Regions from separate parts of the Fictibacillus sp. b24 genome, predicted to be linked through region 2. Evidence: riboswitches for the same ligand, from Rfam matches in the RefSeq annotation. Region 2 holds a riboswitch; each other region holds the start of a gene.

Region 1 (7,005 bases), 820 kb from region 2:
AAAGTTTGTTGAAGGACTATAAAAGTGCTGTAAAACCATTTTCAATCAAAAAAAGAACTGACTTTAAAAGTTCAAGTCAGTTCTCCCTCAATTATTTCGTTACCGGTACTACTGCGCCTTCATATTTCTTTTCAATGAAAGCTTGAATTTCTTTTGAACGTAATACTTCTACTAATGCTTTTACTGATTTCTTATCTTTGTCACCTTCACGCACTGTGATGATGTTTACGAATGGTGAATCAGTTCCTTCAAGTGCAATAGCATCTTTTTGTGGATTGAGGCCAGCATCAATCGCATAGTTTGTGTTGATGAGTACAGCATCACCTTCACCGTTTTTATATGCTTTTGGCAGCATTCCTGCATCAACGTCAGCTTTAAATTTAAGTTTCTTTGGATTTTCAGCAATATCTTTTACTTGTGCTTCGTATCCAGCACCCTCTTTAACTTTGATCAAACCTTCTTTTTCAAGCAATGCAAGCATACGGCCGTGATCAGCTACAGAGTTAGACATGATGATTGTTGCGCCTTCTGGCAATTCATCTAATGATTTGTATTTTTTCGAGTAAACACCGATCGGCTCGATGTGGATTCCGCCAGCGTTTTCAAACTTATAGCCATGATCTTTCATTTGTGATTCTAAATAAGGAACGTGCTGAAAATAGTTTGCACCAATTTCTTTTTCATCTAATGACTTATTCGGCAACACGTAATCTTGGAATGTTTTAATTTCAAGTTCAACGCCCTTTTCTTTTAAAAGAGGTTTTGCTTCTTCAAGGATTTCAGCGTGTGGAACGTTAGATGCGCCAACAACGATTTTCTCGTCGCTAATTCCACCTTCTGTTTTATTCCCGCAAGCAGCAAGCGCTACTGTAAGGACAGCTAATAAAAGGACTGATAATACTTTTTTCATGTGAAATTCCTCCTTGTTGTCTAAACGTTATCTCTTGTCTAATGCAGTTGTAACACGGTCTCCAATCCATTGGATTACAAATACGATAACCAGGATAAGGACTGTGGAAATCAATGTTACATCCGCGTTATCTCGTTGATAACCTTCCATGTAAGCCAAGTTACCTAAGCCTCCCGCACCAACAACTCCGGCCATTGCCGTGTAACTTACTAGTGCGATCGCTGTAACTGTAATTCCTGACACAAGAGCTGGTGTACTTTCAGGAATTAAAACCTTGAAAATAATCTGAGTGTTTGTAGCACCCATGGACTTCGCAGCTTCAATGACCCCTTTATTAATCTCTCTCAAAGCGATCTCAACCATACGAGCGTAAAATGGTGCTGCTCCAACAATTAAGGCTGGAAGTGCTGCTTCTGCACCAAGCATCGTACCAACGATAAAGCGTGTAAATGGAATCAATAAAATAATTAAGATAATGAACGGAATCGAACGAAATACATTAACGATTATCGCTATTACACTGTTTAAAAATTTATTTCCCCATAAGTTTCCAGGAGATGTTAAAAATAAGGCCAGTCCGAGTGCTAAGCCTAGGATGAATGTAATCACGACTGAAATAGCAGACATATATAATGTTTCTTTCGTCGCTTCTAAAAGAACGTCCCATTGTACGTTTGGGAACCATTTACTAAGCATTATGAATCACCTCTACTTCAACCTGCACACTATTTAAGAACTCCATTGCGCGAGATAGTGCAGATTCTGAACCCTTAATCTGGATAAACAACGTGCCATAAGGTCCATTTTGAGTTTGTGTTATTTTACCTTGCAGAATATTTACATCCACTTCGTAATTTCGAATTAATTCTGTAATTAATGGCTGCCCTGCTCGGCCACCTATAAATGTAAGCTGAACGATTCGCCCTTCTGGGAACTCTTCAATAAATTGTTTGATCGTATCAACAGTTTCTTCAGGCTCTGTTACTTGTTTCACAAAATCCTTCGTGATGGGTTCTTTCGGATTTTTAAAGACATTCAGTACATCGCCTTCTTCAACGACCTTTCCTTTTTCCATTACAGCTACACGATGACAGATCTTTCTGATTACGTGCATCTCATGTGTGATAAGAACGATCGTTAAATCGAGCTTCTGGTTGATTTCAACGAGCAGATCCAGAATGCTGTCTGTCGTTTTAGGATCAAGTGCTGAAGTGGCTTCATCACATAAAAGAACTTTTGGTTCATTCGCAAGTGCACGAGCAATACCAACACGCTGCTTCTGACCGCCACTTAGCTGTGATGGATATGATCCACCGCGTCCTTCCAATCCAACTAGGTCGATCAGTTCATCAACTCGCTGTTTGATTTTTTCTTTCGGATAGCCAGCAATTTCAAGTGGAAAAGCAATGTTTTCTCTCACCGTTCTAGACCATAGCAGGTTGAAATGCTGAAAGATCATCGAGATTTCTTGTCTTGCTTCTCTTAACTTTTTTGAAGAAAGCTCCGACATGTTTTTACCACCGATTGTAACGGTGCCGCTAGTCGGACGTTCTAACATGTTCAGAATACGAATAAGGGTACTCTTTCCTGCACCACTGTAACCGATAATTCCGTATATTTCTCCTTGTTTTATGTTTAAATCCACCGTATCAACAGCCTTCACTTCACCATCTTTGGTTTGAAAGACTTTACGGACTGATTGTAGATTAATCAAGATTCTTACCTCATTTCTTATAAAAAATAAAGCTGTTTATTGAATTCTCACAGCTGATTTTGAAGGTAGTTGATTTCCTTTTCAGGTGCTCGCTTTCCGCGGGGCAGGCGGTGAGCCACATTCGTAACGTTTCACTCTTAAGTGTCTCACCTGACCGCTTGTCCCGCAGGAGTCTCGCACCTTGCACTCCAATCAACTTGGCAATGATGTCTTTTTAAGAATTTACTAAAACAAATATTCTTTAATCATAGCCAAACAAAAAATGCCTCTCTGCTTCAATATGAGCAGAAAGGCATATAATATTCTATGCACGTTCTCCTCATCTCCCAAGACCTTAATAAAAGTCTTGCAGGAATTGGCACCTTTCTAGATCAAATGCAATGCATAAGTTCTAGCGGTTGCCGGGTTTCATAGGGCCAGTCCCTCCACCTCTCGTGATAAGTAAAAAAGTGTTACTTTATTAAGTTAAAGCGTTACATGTTTTGAATCACTGTGAAGAATATTATCATCCTTGTCGATTTGTGTCAAATATTTTTTGCAGTTCTAACTAAAACACCTGCGGAGATTTGTTCCCAATGCGAACTTAAGTAAAAGATGGCTTCCCATTTTAATCGTTGCCTTAGTGTTCCATGGAACTCTATCATCTCTTGCCTCAGCAGCGTACTTAGCTTCATCTTCCCTTCTAACATTAAGGAAAGATATTTCGGATTCCCTGTAAATGTTACAGTCCGATTCCTTACTCCCTCTCTGTATTCTATTTTGAGAGTCGTTTCATCCTTGAATTTGAAGCTGGGTTTCACAGGAATATTATAAAGTGAAAGATATGGGCTTTTGGCAATCTGGCTTTCAAAGTAGTAAATATCTAACATAAAAATCCCCCCCGAATTGGTTGTTACTTCACCGATTCGAGAGGAATATTCACATACCTTTATAAACTCTTCGACAGTCGCAAGAAATCGTAATTGGTATTACGACAGGTTTACTCAAAATTAGTGCTTATGTTCATTTTTTTGCTGTTTTTGTTGCTGTTTGTGTTGCTGTTTGTTATCACTTTTGTGATTTTGCTTTTGTGGCTTACCAGCATTTCTCGATTCATATCCGTTTTTAGGTACAGCATTTTTTGTTTCAGGTCTTTTTTCATTTTGCTTTTTATTAATGCTTATATGGTTGTGCTTACTTTTTTTAACTTGTTTTTCGTCTGCCTTTATTTTGATCGGCTTTTGAGCTTTCACAAGATCTTTTTGTGCTTTCTTGTTATGGTGGCTATGATCATGCTCTCGTTTCTTTTGATCCAAGACAGGCTTATCAGATTTTTGCTTAATTTCATGCTGTGATGACTTAATCTTACGAGGATGCGGAACTACTTTAATATCTTTTGAAGAAGCTGTATTAACCTTCAGTTCTTGAAACTTAACTTCTTTGATCTTTTCTTCTTTATATGTTCTTCCATTTTCATTTGCTTTTTGGAATGCAGTATATTTACCCGATGATACTCCAAGCTGCTTTGCTTTTTTGCGAGTATCTTCGTTCGATTCTGTAACAGTGATTGCCACAGGATATTGAACAACAGCTTTTTTTACAATAGTATTCAATGCTTTATCCAGCTCTTTTTTAGTCTTTTTATCGCTTGAGCTGTCTGAGACTGAAGTGATCAGCATGGATTGATTATCGTCCATATAACCTTCTGATTCATATGCTTTTATCAGTTGATCTGCGAATTGTTCAAGCGGTATGGACTTATCCTTAGAAAATTCATATTTCTTTATGATATGTTCTGCTTCGTTATTAAAAGCATCAATTTCCACGACACGCATATCCTCATCCACGCCAACTTCCAGGCTTGGATTAATATCAAAACTGACATAGGCTGCAGCTGCTTGCTTACTGGTATAAGGGATAAAGCCTGAGAAAAAAAGAAAGGCAACTAGTGCTGCTATAGATAAAGAAATGGATGGCAACACAAAAAGACTCCTTTTTCTTTGCGAAAAATAAGAAGCCTGATACTCTTTGCCTATAAGAGGCCTTTTTCCTGCTGGGACTCTTACCGAAACAAATGTTCCATCCTTCATGAGAAGTGTTGCTTTTTTATTCTGAACTTCAATGACAATGCCGCTGCCGTTTTTCAATGATATCCCTCCCGCATGTAGCAGGATCAGTATAAATTACAGGTAAGAGAAGCTGAAATTCTCTTACCATGTAATCATCTTTACCTCACCTTATGGCTGAATGTAAGATTTCAGCGCTTGAAAATCGCCTAAATATATAAGTGATACTGCTATTATATACTTTCGATTTCTCTCTATGGTTTTACGACTACAGGATACCATATTTAATAAATCTTTTATTGGCAATTGCTTTTTTTCCTTTAAAAATGCGGCAAGTTCTTCGTTTTCAGCTAATAAACGTGCAATTTCTTTAGCATTTTCACGTGCATCTACGTGCTTTGGACAATGTTTGCTTAATACTTTAAAGTTTAATCCAAATGTTTTTAGTAACTTTTGGTACTCTTCAATCTCATATACACGATTTTCAACTTGAATCTGGCCTTCAAAATGATCCATCGCAGCTTTTTGCTCTGCATAACTTTCTTCTAAACGTCCTTCTTCATCTTCCTCGTCTGGCTGTAAGAAGATCAGTCTGTTCTGGCGTACTTCTTTTCGAATATAATCAATCACTCTGCGTCTAATAACCATATCAGCAAATGATAAGAAACGGCTTCCTTGGCCTTCTTGATATTGGTCGATTGCTTCATTGAAGGCAAAAAGACCTACACTAAACTCGTCCATTGTACGATCTATATATTGAGAACAAACTTTAGAAGTTACTTTCTTAATAAATGGTTGGTAATCACCTATAAGTTCATTCCTAAGTTTCTCATCGTTTCTTTCTTGGATCGTTAAAACCTTATCTTCTATGCTAGTTAGTTTATTTTTTGCAATCGGAAATACTGCATTTAAGTTTAAAGATGCCATGATTATCAATCACCTCTGTTAGAAAAATTGCTTTCTGTTTTGTTCGGTTTATTTAAAATTCGTTTGTTTTTGTTTTAAAAATAAAATCATTCTTATTTACCACAATTAAGACGGGAGCAAACATGCTAACAAGCTCTCCTATTCATTTATACCATGACTTTTGACATTTGTAGGATACAGTTCTATAACAATATTACAACGCTCGTAACATTTGTGACGTTATCGTTAAAATACTGAATAAACAAAACAAACTGATAATTTTCATGAAAACTCATTAAACCCTTTTGCATAGTGCTTAACGCTATTTTTATAAAAGAAAAAACACACTCCTTTTTGTTACAAAGAAGTGTGACAGCGACATTAAATTACCATTTTTTTCTTGGGTTTTAACCCCCGAAAAAGTGATTTTTTTATAGAATTAGGACGAAATAAAAAAATTGTGGGGTGTTTCACACATTTTTTTCAACCTATTTATTCCTTTTCAACAATTTTCAACATTGATTGATAAATATTTCCTGCTGATTGGAGCGCATAAATTCGATTAATGACGATTCCCCTCGAAAGTATTAGTAAACACGGCACGCTAGTTACGCCATATTTTGAAGCTAGCTCGGGCATTTCATTAATATTACTTATTCCTACTGCAACATTTTCGCCTTTTTGAACGCGAATGGTTTCTACCGCAACTTCAAACATCTTCTTTCCCATTTTACATGTTCCGCAAAGCGGCGTTTCTAAATATAGAAAGTAAGGTTTGCTTAGCGATTGCTCGATAACGGCATCCCAGTTATTTCGTGTGATTTCATTCATAAATTACTCCATTATTTTTCTAATGGAACTTTTAGCAACCGATCGTCATCTTTAGATGGCTGCCCTCTTCCATCTGTATTGTTCGTTACAATGTACATTTCATTTCCATCAACTAGAATATCACGAATACGTCCTTCATTGGTAACAATTAAGGTTCGCTTTTTGGAAGATGTCTTAACTTTCATTACACTTTCTCCTCGTAATGATGCTATATAAATGAATCCTTTTTTGTAATGTATCCCAGAAGGCGCCCACGTTTCTTTGCCAGAGTGGATCCATGGAATTTCCATACCTTCTCTTCTTTCATTTCCACGTATAACAGGCCAGCCATAGTTCTTACCAGGACTAATTTTATTTATTTCGTCATAGTTCGATGATCCATGTTCAGCGGCATACATGGTGCCTTCTTCATCCCAAGTCATTCCTTGAGGATTTCGATGGCCATATGTATAAACAGGGGATGGATAGAAAGGGTTATCTTTAGGAATCGTCCCGTCGCTGTTTATTCTTAAAATCTTACCTGCAAGGCTGTCCAAATTCTGTGAAAGGTTCTCATCACCGCTATCCCCTGTTGTGATATACAGCTTTTTATCTGGTCC
Region 2 (7,005 bases):
ATCGTTTGTTACTAAATTTTTGTCATAGTGTATGGTTGCCCCGCACCACGACTTCAAGGATACCGCTTCGTTGTTGTAGTTATAAACACGTCGTAAGATCGCATGGATCTTAGCGATTAATACGTCAAAATGAAAGGGCTTTTGTACAAAATCATCCGCTCCAAGCTGCATGGACATCACCATGTCACTCGGATGGTCGCGAGAGGATAAAAAGATAATGGGAACATTGGAATGAGACCGAATATTTCTGCACCAATGAAAGCCATCAAATTTAGGCAGCTGGATATCAATGATGACTAGGTCTGGTTTGATATCAATGAAATCCTGAATAACACGTCCAAAGTTAGTAATACCGTAAACCTCATACGACCATTGAGATAAACGTTCTTTAATTTCGTTAAATAGCGTTGAATCATCTTCAATTAATAAAACTTTAAACAAATCCATCACCACGCAAATCACCATATTATTTACATTGAGTGTATAGCATAACTTGGATATTTACTACCAAAAGCCGTTTATAAGAATTCTCTTTCATACGGCGATGGGATTTTTGTTTTTGTACAAATAAAAAGACCCCCATACTCGGGGGTCCTTTACAAAAACTATGAAACTTCAACTTCACTCATCAAACTGTGTGTATTTCCTTCAGAATCTTTAAAGAATACCATCCACGTTTCTGTATTTCCCATTTTTGCAACGATGTGCGGTGAATCGACGAACGCTACTCCTTTTTCCTGAAGCGTTTTGTAGGCTTGCTTAATGTGCTCAACGTTAAAATAAATAACAGAGCTGGAATGAGCAAACTCCTCTTTCTCAGGCAGGGTTAACATGATTCTAAGTCCGTTGCAATCAAAGAACGCCATCGTATCTGTCTGAAATAATAGATTTAGTCCTAAGATGTCCTTATAGAAATGAATCGAGCGTGTGATGTCATGAACCGGTACGGCAAGCTGTCCCACTTTTTGAATAACATTCGTTTGAATGGTCATGGTTATCTCTCCCTTATTGTTTTCTTCATCATCATAAACTAACTTAGCGTTTGATTCTTATCCAATATCACCTTTTTTCGGTATTGAAGGGGAGAGAGTCCAACGTGCTGTTTAAACAATTTGCTAAATGAAACAGGATTGTTCAGCCCAATTTCAAACGTAATGTCGGTCATTGAGTAGTCAAGGTTCTGTAACAAAGATATGGATTTTTTAATACGCAGATCTGCAATGTGTTGAAAAGGTGTTCTTTTATAGATGGTAAAGTAGTTTCGTAATAGATGATTGGGCGATAAACAAGAGACAGCAGCAATTTCATCAAGAGAAATATCCTTTTTATCAAAAAAAGCACGAATGTATTCATGGGCTATGGAGATTCTTTTATAAATTTCCTCACGTGTAGATGGCTTTGCAGCATCCAGTTTGTTCACTTTTTCCCACGTATTCATTTGCTCAAATACAATAGACTGCATGATGAAATGAAATTGTTCATCTAGTAAGAGTGAATCATCTTTATATAGATAGGTTGACTTCTTTAACTGATTTAATTGATCGTTCAGAACAGAACTTTTTTGATAAGTTTTTTCAAAAAAAGAATCAGGTGTCTTGTTATGGAAAGGTTCATCCAGAAGCTTAATGGATGAATCAGACATGTTCCGAAAAATATCATCAGCAAATTTATCTTGAAAAAAAACACAAAAGGATTCAACTTCCGTTTGTTCATCAATAGTGATGGCGTAAGGACCTGCGTTTAGCAGCAGATAAAAATCATCTTCAACGGCAAAATAACCTTTATTCGTTTTGTAATGAGCTTTTCCGTTCGTGAAGGTCTTGATGGAGAGAAGCCCGTTTCCATGCCAATCGAATTGGTCACTCTGTGCGTGCAGAATATAATTCGATGCGATTTTCTCAGCCATTATGTTTTTTCTCCTATACAGAGTTTAATAGGGAAATTATACCTTATAAAGCAGTTCGTGTACGCGTTTGTTTTAGGAATGTTTCACATGAAACAATGAAAAAAAGCACGGGCTTATAAGCCAATGCTAAAGGTTTTTAGTATGAAAAGACGTTTCTTTTTGATGACTTTTTATCCGTTTTAACTGTGCAACAATAATGATGCTGATGATGACGAGTAAGAACCAAGAGCTGATCTTACCGAGATGAACAAGTGACCAAGAGGTTTGTTGATTCGGGTACTGCCATGCTCCTAAAAAGGTTGTAATGTTTTCTGCAATCCATATAAAAAACCCAATTAATAAAAACGAAAGAATGATAGGCATTTTATATACTTTGTTGAGAATTCGATAATGAACAGTTGTTTGATAGAAAATCGGAAAAAGAAGAGTAATCAATATCCATCTTGCATCGATTAAAAAATGATGAGTAAAGAAATTCATATAGATCAGAAAACATATTCCAAAAGCGTACAGGGGTTTGGGCCATCCTGTAATGTGAAGATCTAATCGTCTCCAGCTCTGACAGATATAGCTTGCAACACTTGCATACATAAAGCCGCTGTAGAGGGGAACTCCATAGATCTTTGTATATGCTTCTTCTGGATAGCTCCACGAGCCCATATGAACCTTAAACAATTCTAGAGCAAGACCGATCAAGTGAAAGACACAAATGACTTTAAGTTCATCCATCGTTTCTAGTTTTGTCAGGATCATAACGATCTGGGTCAGCAAGCAAACGATTAGGATAAAATCGTATCGTGGTATAAGAGGGATGCTGATAAACTTTGAAAGTGCTAAAGCACCAAAGATAACGACAGGAAAGATACAAGAAAGTGCTTGTAAGTATGTGAACTGAACGAGCGCCCTCATGAGCCAACCACCTTTTTATAGATTAAAATGGAAATATATTGTATCTATAATAACCTATGGTGTTCAGAAGCACATCATACAAAAAGCTGTTTATTTTAACAGGGATCTGTCAGTTGACAGATTCATGTTAGTCTTGTAAAAAAGAGCTTACCTCTTTGTCAGTGCTGCATCAGCTAGTGAATAAACTATTGCATCATCTGTTGGTGGATTATGAAGACCGGCTCTTACATCTCGAAAGTGCCGTTGAAGCGGATTTTGTACAGAAAGACTTCTAGCCCCAACGATTCTCATCGCGAGATCAACCACTCTGTTCGCGCTGTTTGTTACAGAATGCTTAACTGCAGCGAGTTCTGTACCTAGATTCTGACGTTGTTCAGGGTGGTTTACCCATTTTTCAGCAACGGCGTGAAGAATCGTTCTTGCTTGAAATAGCTCAAGTTCGATCTTGCCAATCTTTCTTCTCACTTCTGGCACATCTGAGATAGGTCCTGATAAGGTGTTAGGGCTATACTCTGACGCAAATTCAATTGCGTAATTCCGTGCTGCTCTTGCGATACCTAGATAAACTGCAGGCACTTGCAGATACCAGCCTTTAGGTACGATGTTTTTCCCATCTTCTACGACAAGTAAATTTTCCTCAGGTACATAAACGTCGTTCAATAGGAGATCATCACTTTTTGTTCCTCTCATCGAGATGCTGTCCCATGTTTCTTTTACAAAAACCCCTTTTTCTTTGTGATTTACTAAGAAAAATCCTTTATGATTGGTTTCTGAGATTGTGGCTGTGATGACCGAGTAATCAAGGGCTTCTGCCATAGAAGTAAAAGCCTTGCTTCCGTTAATCAGCCATCCGTCTGCTTTCTTGACTGCTGTTGTAGTAGGTATACCCCCTCGAGAGGGACTTCCTGTCGCGCGCTCTGTTTGTGCCAAGTTAATGAGTGCTTTTTGTTCAACAACTTTTCGGCTAAGATTAGCGAACGCGTCGCCTTTCCAATGCCGGTTTTCTGCCGCCTCTAAAAGTGTACCCAGATGCCACCCAAGAGAGAGGGCAGTAGGAGCATCTCCCTCAGCTAAGTGCTCTTGAATGGTTAAAAACTCAAGAAGATTTAATCCTTTACCACCATATTCTTTTGGGATGGTGAGTGAAAGGAAATCATGATCCTTCAGGTCTTGAAAGTTCTCATATGGGAAAATTCCTTCTCGATCTACATGTTCTGCTCGTTTCTTAAAGTTTTCTTTTAGTGATAGGGCGGTGTTTATAGTCTCTTCAAAAGTATCTTTTTGGATGGTTTTTCTCAAAGGTATGCTCATGTTTGCCTCCTATAGTTTTTGGAAATAAGTTGGATTTTGTATTTGGCTTACATAAAGGACTTCACTGACCCGTTGATTGGAGTGTAAGGTGGGAGACTCCTGCGGGACAGGTAGGCAGGTGAGACACTTAAAAGTGAAGCGTACGAATGTGGCTCACCGCCTGCCCCGCGGAAAGCGAGCACCTGGAACGGAAATCAACCGCTCACATGACATCGAAGTACAACCAAGCACAAAAAAGCCCTCTTTCAAAGACGAAAGAGGACGTAGATTCCATGTGCTAACACGCTCTCTCATCTATCAGACATTCAAAGAACATCTGCTGGAATTAGCACCTTTCTTTTAATAAAAGCGGTTGCTGCAGGATCGTAGGACCAGTTCCTCCCCTGACTCTTGATAAGATACAATATTTAATTATTAGTCATCACTATAGAGGATAAAACAAACCGCTGTCAACAAAAAAACTGATTGTTAAGAAAATTAATTTATTTCTCTAAATTCCATTGACAGGTTATTTTTATTCCTGTATATTTCGTTACTAAATTGAATATTATCGATTCCTTATCGAGAGAGGTGGAGGGACTGGCCCTTTGAAGCCTCGGCAACAACTATTTTTAGTACTGTGCCAATTCCAGCAAGCTAGTAGCTTGAAAGATAAGAGGAGATCTATATACGTATGTTTATTTAACGTATTTTTAAACCTCTTCTTAATTTGAAGAGGTTTTTTCATTTTCTCTTGGAACGGGTACAAAAAAATTCTATGCAACGGAGGAAACAATTTTGAGTAAAGAAATTTTGTTTAACGCGTTTGAGATGACGAGTGCCATGCATAATTCTCATGGCCTTTGGAAGCACCCGGAGAACAAGAGACATAGAAACTACAAGAATCTGAATTATTGGATTGAATACGCAAAACTTCTAGAAAAAGGAAAGTTTGATGCTGTGTTTTTTGCAGATGTGCTCGGCGTATATGACGTGTACAAAAAAAGCAAGCATCCGTCAATCCGTGATGGATTGCAAGTGCCGCTGAATGATCCAGCGCTTCTCATATCTGCGATGGCGAGTGTTACAGAAAATCTATCGTTTGCCGTAACGGTTAGTACTACGTATGAACAGCCCTTTGGCAACGCGAGACGTTTTTCCACACTTGATCACTTAACAAAAGGTCGTATCGCTTGGAATGTGGTCACGTCTTACTTGCCGAACGCTGCAAGGAATTTTGGTTTAGAAGATATGATTAAACATGATGAGAGGTACAACATCGCTGATGAATATTTAGAAGTGTCATACAAGCTTTGGGAAAGCAGCTGGGAAGATGGTGCATTTATTGAAGACCCCGAAAACAATACGCTTGTAGATCCTGAGAAAGTTCATGAGATTAATCATAAAGGACAATATTTTAATGTCGAAGGACCACATTTAAGTGAGCCTTCGCTACAAAGAACACCTGTGATTTATCAAGCTGGAACGTCAGAGCGAGGCCGTGATTTTGCAGCAAAGCATGCAGAGTGTATCTTCGTTGGCGGCCCAACACCTCAAAGAATTCGCTATTATACGAACGACATTCGAGAGCGTGCAGAAAAACACGGTCGAAACCCTGAAAACATCAAAATTTTTTCATTCTTAAACGTGGTGGTCGGAAAAACAACAGAAGAAGCAGAAGAAAAGTTTAAAGAATATGCAAGCGTATGGAGTGCTGATGCTGCAAAAGCACAATACGGGGCAAGCGGTTATGATATTGCAGAATATGAAGAATTAGATCCAGATACTCCTTTTGGATACAACAAATCAACAGAAGGCGGACATTATAAAGCTGCAACGCTTACTACGGATGCTCCGAAACCTTTGACAGTAGGAGAGGTATTGAATCGCTTCGAGTCCCCTGACAGAGGAAGTTTTATCATCGGCAACCCAGAAGAGGTAGCAGATGGCATCCAAGCACAGTTTGAAGAGTCTGGAGTGGACGGGTTCAACTTAAATCACCTTGTAACACCTGGAGATTTAGAGTCTTTTGTGGAGTTAGTTGTTCCTGTTCTTCAAGAGAGAGGTCTTTACAAAAAAGAATACAACAAAGGCACACTACGCGAAAAATTATTTCCTAACGGGGAGTCGTTATTGCCAAAAGACCATCCTGGGGCAAAATATAGACGAGTTTTTGCAGAAAGCAGATAAAAATGAAAGAAGTGGGGAGAGAGATAAATTGAAAAGATATTCGTTATTTACTATTGCAGCTATCTTTATTATCGTACTGTTGACAAGCTGTGGTTCATCAGAAGAAGGTGCAACAAAGAAAATTACATTAGGGGCAACCGTTCCATACAGTGACATGCTTGAAAAAGGGGTAAAACCTTATCTTGAGAAAAAGGGCTACACCGTTGAAGTAAAAGAGTTCAATGATTATGTTCAGCCAAATATTTCATTGAAAAGCGGTTCATTGGATGCCAACCTTTTTCAGCATAAAGTTTATATGGACGCTTTTGGAGCAGAGAATAATATGAAACTCGCTTCTGTCATAACAGTGCCGACTGCACCGATCGGAATTTATTCTAAGAAATACAAATCACTAGATGAAATAAAGCCTGGAAGCACGGTTACTTTAGCGAATGATCCAACTAACTTAGCGAGAGGTTTGACCGTTTTAAGAGATAACGGATTAATTGAGATTGACGGTTCGGCAAATCCTTTAAAAGTATCGGAAAAAGACGTTACCAAAAATCCGAAGAACCTTAAATTTCAGCCTGTAGAGGCTGCACAAACTCCTCGAACACTAGATTCGGTAGATTTGGCAGCAGTAAACGGAAACTTTGCCATCTCTTCAGGTCTGGACCTGAAGGATGCCCTTGTTAAAGACAAACTGCCTGAGGAAATCATTAATCGAATTG
Region 3 (7,005 bases), 960 kb from region 2:
ACGACTTCCAACACCGTACTCTCCACCAGACCAGCCAGTGTTAACGAGGTACACTTGCACATTGTGCTGATCAATTTTCTTTCCAAGCATTTCAGCGTAAACTGTTGCTGGTAATGGAAGGAAAGGTGCACCGAAGCAAGTAGAGAACGTTGCTTGTGGTGATGTTACACCTCTTTCAGTTCCAGCAAGTTTACTTGTGTAGCCAGACAAGAAATGGTACATCGCTTGTTCTTTAGTTAGTTTGCTGATTGGAGGCAATACTCCGAATGCATCAGCCGTTAAGAAGATGATCGTGTTCGGATGGCCTGCAACACTTGGTTGAATAATATTTGGAATCGCATCTACTGGATAAGCTGCTCGTGTATTTTCTGTTAATGTAGAGTCCTTGTAATCAGCTACTCTGGAATCTGGATCGATCATGACATTTTCTAGTACGCTTCCAAAACGAATCGCATTCCAAATTTGCGGCTCTTTTTCTTTAGATAGATCGATTGTTTTTGCGTAACATCCGCCCTCAATGTTGAAGACCCCTGTGTTAGCCCATCCGTGTTCATCATCACCGATCAAACGGCGGTTTGGATCTGCGGAAAGTGTAGTCTTTCCAGTTCCAGAAAGACCAAAGAAAAGTGCAACGTCCCCTTCATTTCCAACGTTTGCTGAACAATGCATAGAAAGAATCCCTTTTTCAGGAAGCATGAAATTCATAACTGAGAAAACGGATTTCTTAATCTCACCGGCATATTCTGTACCACCGATAAGTACGATGCGTTTCTCGAAGGATATGATGATAAATGTTTCGGAATTTGTTCCATCTTCAGCTGGATTTGCTTGGAATCCAGGTGCTGAAACTACCGTGAATTGTGATTCGTGTGCAGCCAGCTCATCTTGGTTCGGGCGTACGAACATTTGATGAGCAAACAAGTTATGCCAAGCGTACTCGTTAATAACTTGAATAGGAAGACGATACTCACGGTCTGCACCAGCAAACCCTTTGAATACGAATAATTCCTCTTTGCTGCCTAAGTATTGAAGTACTTTTTTGTATAATTTATCAAAGTTTTCAGGTGAAAATGGCTTATTTACTTTTCCCCAATCAATTGAATCTTTAACAGAAGCGTCTTCAACGATAAATTTATCCTCAGGGGAACGGCCTGTGTATTTCCCCGTAGTAGCTTGAAGTGCTCCTGTGGATGTCAGGATGCCCTCTTTGCGCTTAAGAGATTTTTCTACTAAAACCGGAACAGGTAAGTTCTGGTGAGTTGTTCCACGGGTCACAAGATCATTTAGGGTTGTCGTAAATTCCAAAGTATTCATATCAGACAGTACCATCCTTTATCCTAGAGTGATATATTCGAAAATTAGTATAACACATTAAATTAAATAATGTATACTATTTTATGAAAGCGCATCAAAAAAGTTCGTACTTCACAAAAAAAGATCATAATTCAACGAGTATTATCCATCATATTAAAAACGCTTTCAACAATAACATCTCAGCACTCAAAAGTTATTGATATTCCTAGTGTTTTCTATTGACATAGGTGTACCATTGCGCTATCATATTTCGAGAACGGCTACTCTTATTCTGAGTAGGTGGAGGGACAGGCCCTATGAAACCCAGCAACCGACATGAAAGTGGTGAATTACGATCCACTCGAAATGAAAAGGTGCTAACCTGCAAGGTGAAAATAACCTTGGACAATAAGAGGTTGAAGGCATTTGGATTTATAAACCTTTTCCCTCGTGAATGTATGTGAAACAGGGAAGGGCTTTTTTTATGCCTTTTTCAAGTAAAGAACATAAACTGTGCAAAATAGATAAGAATAAAGTACCGTATCATACTGAAAGCAGTTAAAGGGAGGATATTAACTTGTCCAAAAAAGTTAGTCGTCGTTTATTTACATCTGAATCCGTTACAGAAGGACATCCAGATAAGATCTGTGACCAAATCTCAGATGCGATTTTAGATGAAATTTTAGCCAATGATGCAAATGCTCGTGTAGCATGTGAAACATCTGTAACTACAGGTCTAGTACTTGTTGCAGGTGAGATCACAACTTCTACTTATGTAGATATCCCAAAAGTAGTTCGTGAGACAATTAAAGAAATCGGTTATGACCGTGCGAAATATGGTTTCGATTCTGAAACGTGTGCAGTACTAACTTCTATCGATGAGCAATCTGCTGATATCGCTATGGGTGTAGACCAAGCTCTAGAAGCTAGAGAAGGTTCAATGACAGATGCTGAGATCGAAGCAATCGGTGCAGGTGACCAAGGTCTAATGTTCGGATTTGCTTGTAACGAAACAGAAGAGCTTATGCCTCTTCCAATCTCACTAGCTCATAAATTATCTCGCCGTCTTACAGAAGTTCGTAAGTCTGAAGAAATTCCTTACTTGCGTCCAGATGGAAAAACTCAAGTAACAGTTGAATATGATGAGAACGATAAACCCGTTCGTATTGATACAATTGTAATTTCTACTCAGCATCACCCGGAAAACACGCTTGAAGAAATTCAAAGAGACGTGAAAGAAAAAGTAATCAAGCCAGTTGTTCCTGCTGAATTAATCGATGAAAACACAAAATACTTTATCAACCCAACAGGCCGTTTCGTAATCGGTGGACCTCAAGGTGACGCTGGTCTTACTGGCCGTAAGATCATTGTTGATACTTACGGTGGATATGCTCGTCACGGTGGCGGTGCATTCTCTGGTAAGGATGCTACAAAAGTTGACCGTTCTGCTGCATACGCTGCTCGTTATGTTGCGAAGAACATCGTTGCATCTGGTCTTGCTGACAAAGTTGAAGTTCAGCTTGCATATGCAATCGGTGTTGCTCAACCGGTATCAATCGCTGTAAACACATTCGAAACAGGTAAAGTATCTGAAGAAGTTCTTGTAGAACTAGTTCGCAACAACTTCGATCTACGTCCTGCTGGAATCATCAAGATGCTTGATCTTCGTCGTCCGATTTACAAGCAAACTGCTGCATATGGTCACTTTGGCCGTACAGATGTTGAACTTCCTTGGGAGAAAACAGATAAAGCAGAAGAGCTTAAAAAACAAGCTAATATTTAATGATATGATGAGACAGACTTCCTCTATAGGGAGTCTGTTTTTTTATGCTTTCATGCATGCAGAAGTGTCGAAATTTGAAGAAAGACTCATTATTTAGTATTTAGACTCAATAAAGTAAAATTAGACTCATTATTTAGTATTTAGACTCAATAAAGTAAAATTAGACTCAATTATTTGTAATTAGACTCAATAAACGATAAACAGACTCTATTACCGTCAAGTGAAGAGCACAAAAAAAAGGATTTACTCCCTCAAAATGAGTAATCCTTCGTTTTATAGGTTCTTTTTAAGCAATAATGGTTTTGCTTTTGTTTTGTCTGTAAGCAACTTCTTCATATTGCATGAACAGGTTTCCAAAAATGACTGACCAAGATTGAGTCAGCGCATAATTCCGTGCTTTTAATTTCATAGATTGTAAGAGCAGAGGGTCATCCAACATGGATACTGTGTTCTGTATGAAAGATTCTGCGTTTCCAGCTTCACAAATCCTTCCTGTAAGCCCATCTTGAACGATTTCTTTTACACCACCACGATTAGATACAATCGCAGGCAAACCAGATGCAGCTGCTTCTAAAACAACATTGCCGAATGTTTCTGTTGAAGAAGGAAATACAAAAAGGTCAGCTGCCGCATATACACCGGCAAGGTCTTCACCAGATAGATAGCCTGCACATGTTACATTAAGGTGTTCTTTTTCCCATTGATCAACAATGTGTCTGCTAGGACCGTCGCCAACAATAAGCCAGTGAACATTTTCTCTTAATGCAGGTGGCAGTTTATTGATCATTTCATGCAGAATCTCTAAATCTTTTTCCGGAGCCAGTCTTCCTACATACAAGAAGATATACTTCTCTGTGATCTTATATTTTTCTCGAACGAAAGTGTCATGCTTATGAGGTGTGAACATAGCACAGTCAACTCCTCTTGACCATATTTCTACGTTTTTAAAACTTTTGCTGTGCAGAATTTGTCGTGTTTCTTGACTTGGAACAAAGTTTTTTTCAAAGTGTCTATGAAACCATTGAAGGTACCGCCAAAGTAAGGGTGATAGAAATTCAAGATGGTAGTATGCAAGGTAACGGTCAAAATGGGTGTGATAAGAGGCGACCATGGGAATGTTCTCTTTCCTGCCGTAACGCATTCCAAATAGACCAATAGTAAAAGGAGTAGCTATATGAAGGAGGTCTGGATTAAATTTATTCAATTCACTATTCAACGCACGCAGTTGGGGAATGGCAAGCCTGCACTCAGGGTATAGAAAGAGTGGCAGGCTTTTCATTGCATAATATTGATCACATTCCATTTTAGGAAGCTCATCTAATGAGGGCATGATCACTTTATATTCAACATCATTCTTCTCCATGTAATCAGTAAGTCTTTTTAAAGTACGTGCAACACCATTAATTTGAGGGTAGAACGTATCTGAAAAGAGAGCGAGCTTCATTTTCTCATCTCCTTTTATAAGAAGTAAGGCAAGATAAAGCTATTTACTAAAAACAAAGAAAAGAAGCTGGAACTGATTCCTAAAATCATTCCTGCAAGAACATCAGAAGGATAGTGCAGACCTAAGTACATGCGAGAAATGGCTACTAAAAGTGCAGCGACTAATAAGAAAATACCCAGAAACGGATTTAGTAATATTAATGGTGTAACGATTGAAAAGATAGCTGTAGTGTGACCAGACGGAAATGAATGATCCTTTAGCGGGTTGTTGCCGATGTTCGTATCGGGAAGACTTAAATAAGGCCGCTTTCGAGGATACATTTTTTTAGAGATGGCAACAGGAATGTGGCTAATCATTAGTGAAAGCATACAAACGATTCCCCAAGATTTTAAATGCATAGGGAGAAATAACAGAAGCAAGATACTTGTAGATATGGTAGCTGTTGCACCACCAAGATGTGTCCATAAGTGAAAGAAATGGTCCATTGAATCCCTGTGCAGTCTTCCATTGATGAGCCGGAAAAATGTACACTCTTTTTCATAAAGCCAATCAATTACTTTTGTCATAAAGATATCCCCCTTGCCTCTCGTTTTGTTTGTTAATTTAATCATATAAGGCAATTGTAAGGAGAACATGAAGACAGTATGAATTTATTATAAAAAAACCATCCTGCATCGAGGATGGTTTAAAAAAATATTTTTCTGTCACGCTCTTCTTTTAATATTTCAACTGCCTCACGGAAACGCTGTGAGTGAATAATCTCCCTCTCTCTCAAGAAGCGAAGTGAGTCATTAAGGTCAGGGTCATCAGACATATTAATAATCCATTGATAGGTTGCGCGTGCTTTTTCTTCTGCTGCAATGTCTTCATATAAATCGGCTATGGGATCCCCTTTGGCAGCTATGTAGCTTGCGGTAAAAGGTACACCTGCTGCATTATGATAAAACAGTGCACTGTCGTGATTAACGTAGTGATCTGCAATCCCAGCAGCTTTTAATTGTTCAGGAGTAGCATCTTTTGTCAGTTTATAGATCATCGTGGCAATCATCTCGAGATGTGCAAACTCTTCAGTACCGATATCTGTTAGCAGCCCGATTACTTTATCAGGTATCGTATACCGCTGATTTAAATAGCGGAGTGCAGCTGCGAGCTCTCCGTCTGCACCACCATATTGTTCGATTAAGTATTTAGCAAGAGTCGGATTACATGAAGTTACTTTTACAGGATATTGCAATTTCTTTTCATATACCCACATTCAAGCGTACCTCCTATTTTTCTATATCTGCCATGGCCATGGTCCATCGCTCCAGTTCCAGGGCATACCAGAATAGCTGTTTCCGTATTGTTGAAGCGGACCGTATTTTGACTCGATCGCTCGTTTAATTTGTTTTCTCTGTTTAGCAAATTGATTGAATTGCTGAACCGCTGATTGATCTTGTGGATGTGTATCTAGGTACAGAGTAAGCTCAACAAGAACAAAATCAACAGCTTGAAGTTCCTCCATCCATTGATAGAACTCTTGAGGTAAAGTTGGCTGCACAGAAACTACCTCCTTCTTTCATATGGATTTTCGTAATAATCGTAAAAGGCTGGCCAAAGTGTACCCTTTTGCAAAGCCTCCTTAGGTGAATATTGGGGAAGGTTGTATGGCTGAAACCCCATATATAAATTAGGCGGAGTCGAGTAATACTTCTTCCCAATCGGAGGGCACGGGTCATACGGGCTATGGTATGGCACATATGATTTTTGATTTGAGCTTCTGTCCATGTGATACCTTCCTTTCATAAAGTTAACTTTTTATTATAGGTATTCATGCGGTAAAGGGGACAGTACGAATTAATCTCAAATTGTTTAATTCTGTGTTAAACTTATGGACAAAACATGAAGGTAGATGAGGTGAAAAATCACATGTATTCAGGCATACACCACGTATCCTTGTTAGTTACGAATTTAAAAGAATCTCTTTATTTTTACGAAGGAATTCTCGGTTTCAAACAAAACAAAAAACGCCCTTCATTCGATTTTCCAGGCGTCTGGTATGATATCGGGAACACGCAGCTTCACTTAATTGTTCATCCTAAAGGGAAGGCTAGAAGAGGTACCACTGAGATTGACAGCAGAGATGGTCACTTTGCGGTAAGAGTTACGGATATGGACAAGCTGTTAAAAATCTTAGATGTACATAATATTCCTTATGTAAATAAGCCGAATAATAAAACGGATTGGCACCAAGTCTTTGTAAGTGATCCTGACGGTAACTTGATTGAATTTAACGTTTAGACTGCATTGACTTATAATACTGACCTTTCTCATAATATTCACGTCGGATCCGATCCATATCCGCAATATCTTCTTCCGTTAATTCTCTAATGACTTTAGCTGGTCTTCCGAAAGCAAGGGTGTTAGGGGGGATCTTTTTTCCTGGCGGCACAAGGCTGCCTGCACCGATAAAGGCTCCTTTTCCTATATGAGCACCGTCTAAAAC

Evidence for each region. Region 2 has a riboswitch for S-adenosylmethionine ahead of QUF49_RS00925 (acyl-CoA dehydrogenase family protein). Riboswitches for the same ligand answer to the same signal wherever they lie in the genome.
Region 1: it holds a riboswitch for S-adenosylmethionine, as region 2 does, so the genes downstream of both, QUF49_RS04855 (methionine ABC transporter ATP-binding protein) here and QUF49_RS00925 (acyl-CoA dehydrogenase family protein) in region 2, are expected to answer to the same signal.
Region 3: it holds a riboswitch for S-adenosylmethionine, as region 2 does, so the genes downstream of both, metK (methionine adenosyltransferase) here and QUF49_RS00925 (acyl-CoA dehydrogenase family protein) in region 2, are expected to answer to the same signal.

Annotation. Positions count from the first base shown of each region.
Region 1 is NZ_JAUCES010000005.1:972,181-979,185, reverse strand. It holds gene QUF49_RS04865 (MetQ/NlpA family ABC transporter substrate-binding protein) at 92-910, opposite strand; gene QUF49_RS04860 (methionine ABC transporter permease) at 938-1,606, opposite strand; gene QUF49_RS04855 (methionine ABC transporter ATP-binding protein) at 1,599-2,624, opposite strand; SAM riboswitch class I at 2,941-3,068, opposite strand; gene QUF49_RS04850 (hypothetical protein) at 3,149-3,493, opposite strand; gene QUF49_RS04845 (anti-sigma-I factor RsgI family protein) at 3,614-4,750, opposite strand; gene sigI (RNA polymerase sigma-I factor) at 4,841-5,596, opposite strand; gene QUF49_RS04835 (thioredoxin family protein) at 6,068-6,406, opposite strand; gene QUF49_RS04830 (PQQ-dependent sugar dehydrogenase) at 6,418-7,005, opposite strand, start outside.
Region 2 is NZ_JAUCES010000005.1:156,818-163,822, forward strand. It holds gene QUF49_RS00905 (response regulator transcription factor) at 1-441, opposite strand, end outside; gene QUF49_RS00910 (VOC family protein) at 606-986, opposite strand; gene QUF49_RS00915 (helix-turn-helix domain-containing protein) at 1,031-1,906, opposite strand; gene QUF49_RS00920 (DUF817 domain-containing protein) at 2,033-2,815, opposite strand; gene QUF49_RS00925 (acyl-CoA dehydrogenase family protein) at 2,963-4,126, opposite strand; SAM riboswitch class I at 4,414-4,526, opposite strand; SAM riboswitch class I at 4,682-4,784, shown strand; gene QUF49_RS00930 (LLM class flavin-dependent oxidoreductase) at 4,904-6,295, shown strand; gene QUF49_RS00935 (MetQ/NlpA family ABC transporter substrate-binding protein) at 6,324-7,005, shown strand, end outside.
Region 3 is NZ_JAUCES010000005.1:1,119,025-1,126,029, forward strand. It holds gene pckA (phosphoenolpyruvate carboxykinase (ATP)) at 1-1,314, opposite strand, end outside; SAM riboswitch class I at 1,578-1,708, shown strand; gene metK (methionine adenosyltransferase) at 1,871-3,076, shown strand; gene QUF49_RS05665 (glycosyltransferase family 4 protein) at 3,363-4,520, opposite strand; gene QUF49_RS05670 (phosphatase PAP2 family protein) at 4,535-5,086, opposite strand; gene cotJC (spore coat protein CotJC) at 5,206-5,775, opposite strand; gene QUF49_RS05680 (spore coat protein CotJB) at 5,797-6,024, opposite strand; gene QUF49_RS05685 (spore coat associated protein CotJA) at 6,066-6,287, opposite strand; gene QUF49_RS05690 (VOC family protein) at 6,417-6,800, shown strand; gene QUF49_RS05695 (gamma carbonic anhydrase family protein) at 6,790-7,005, opposite strand, start outside.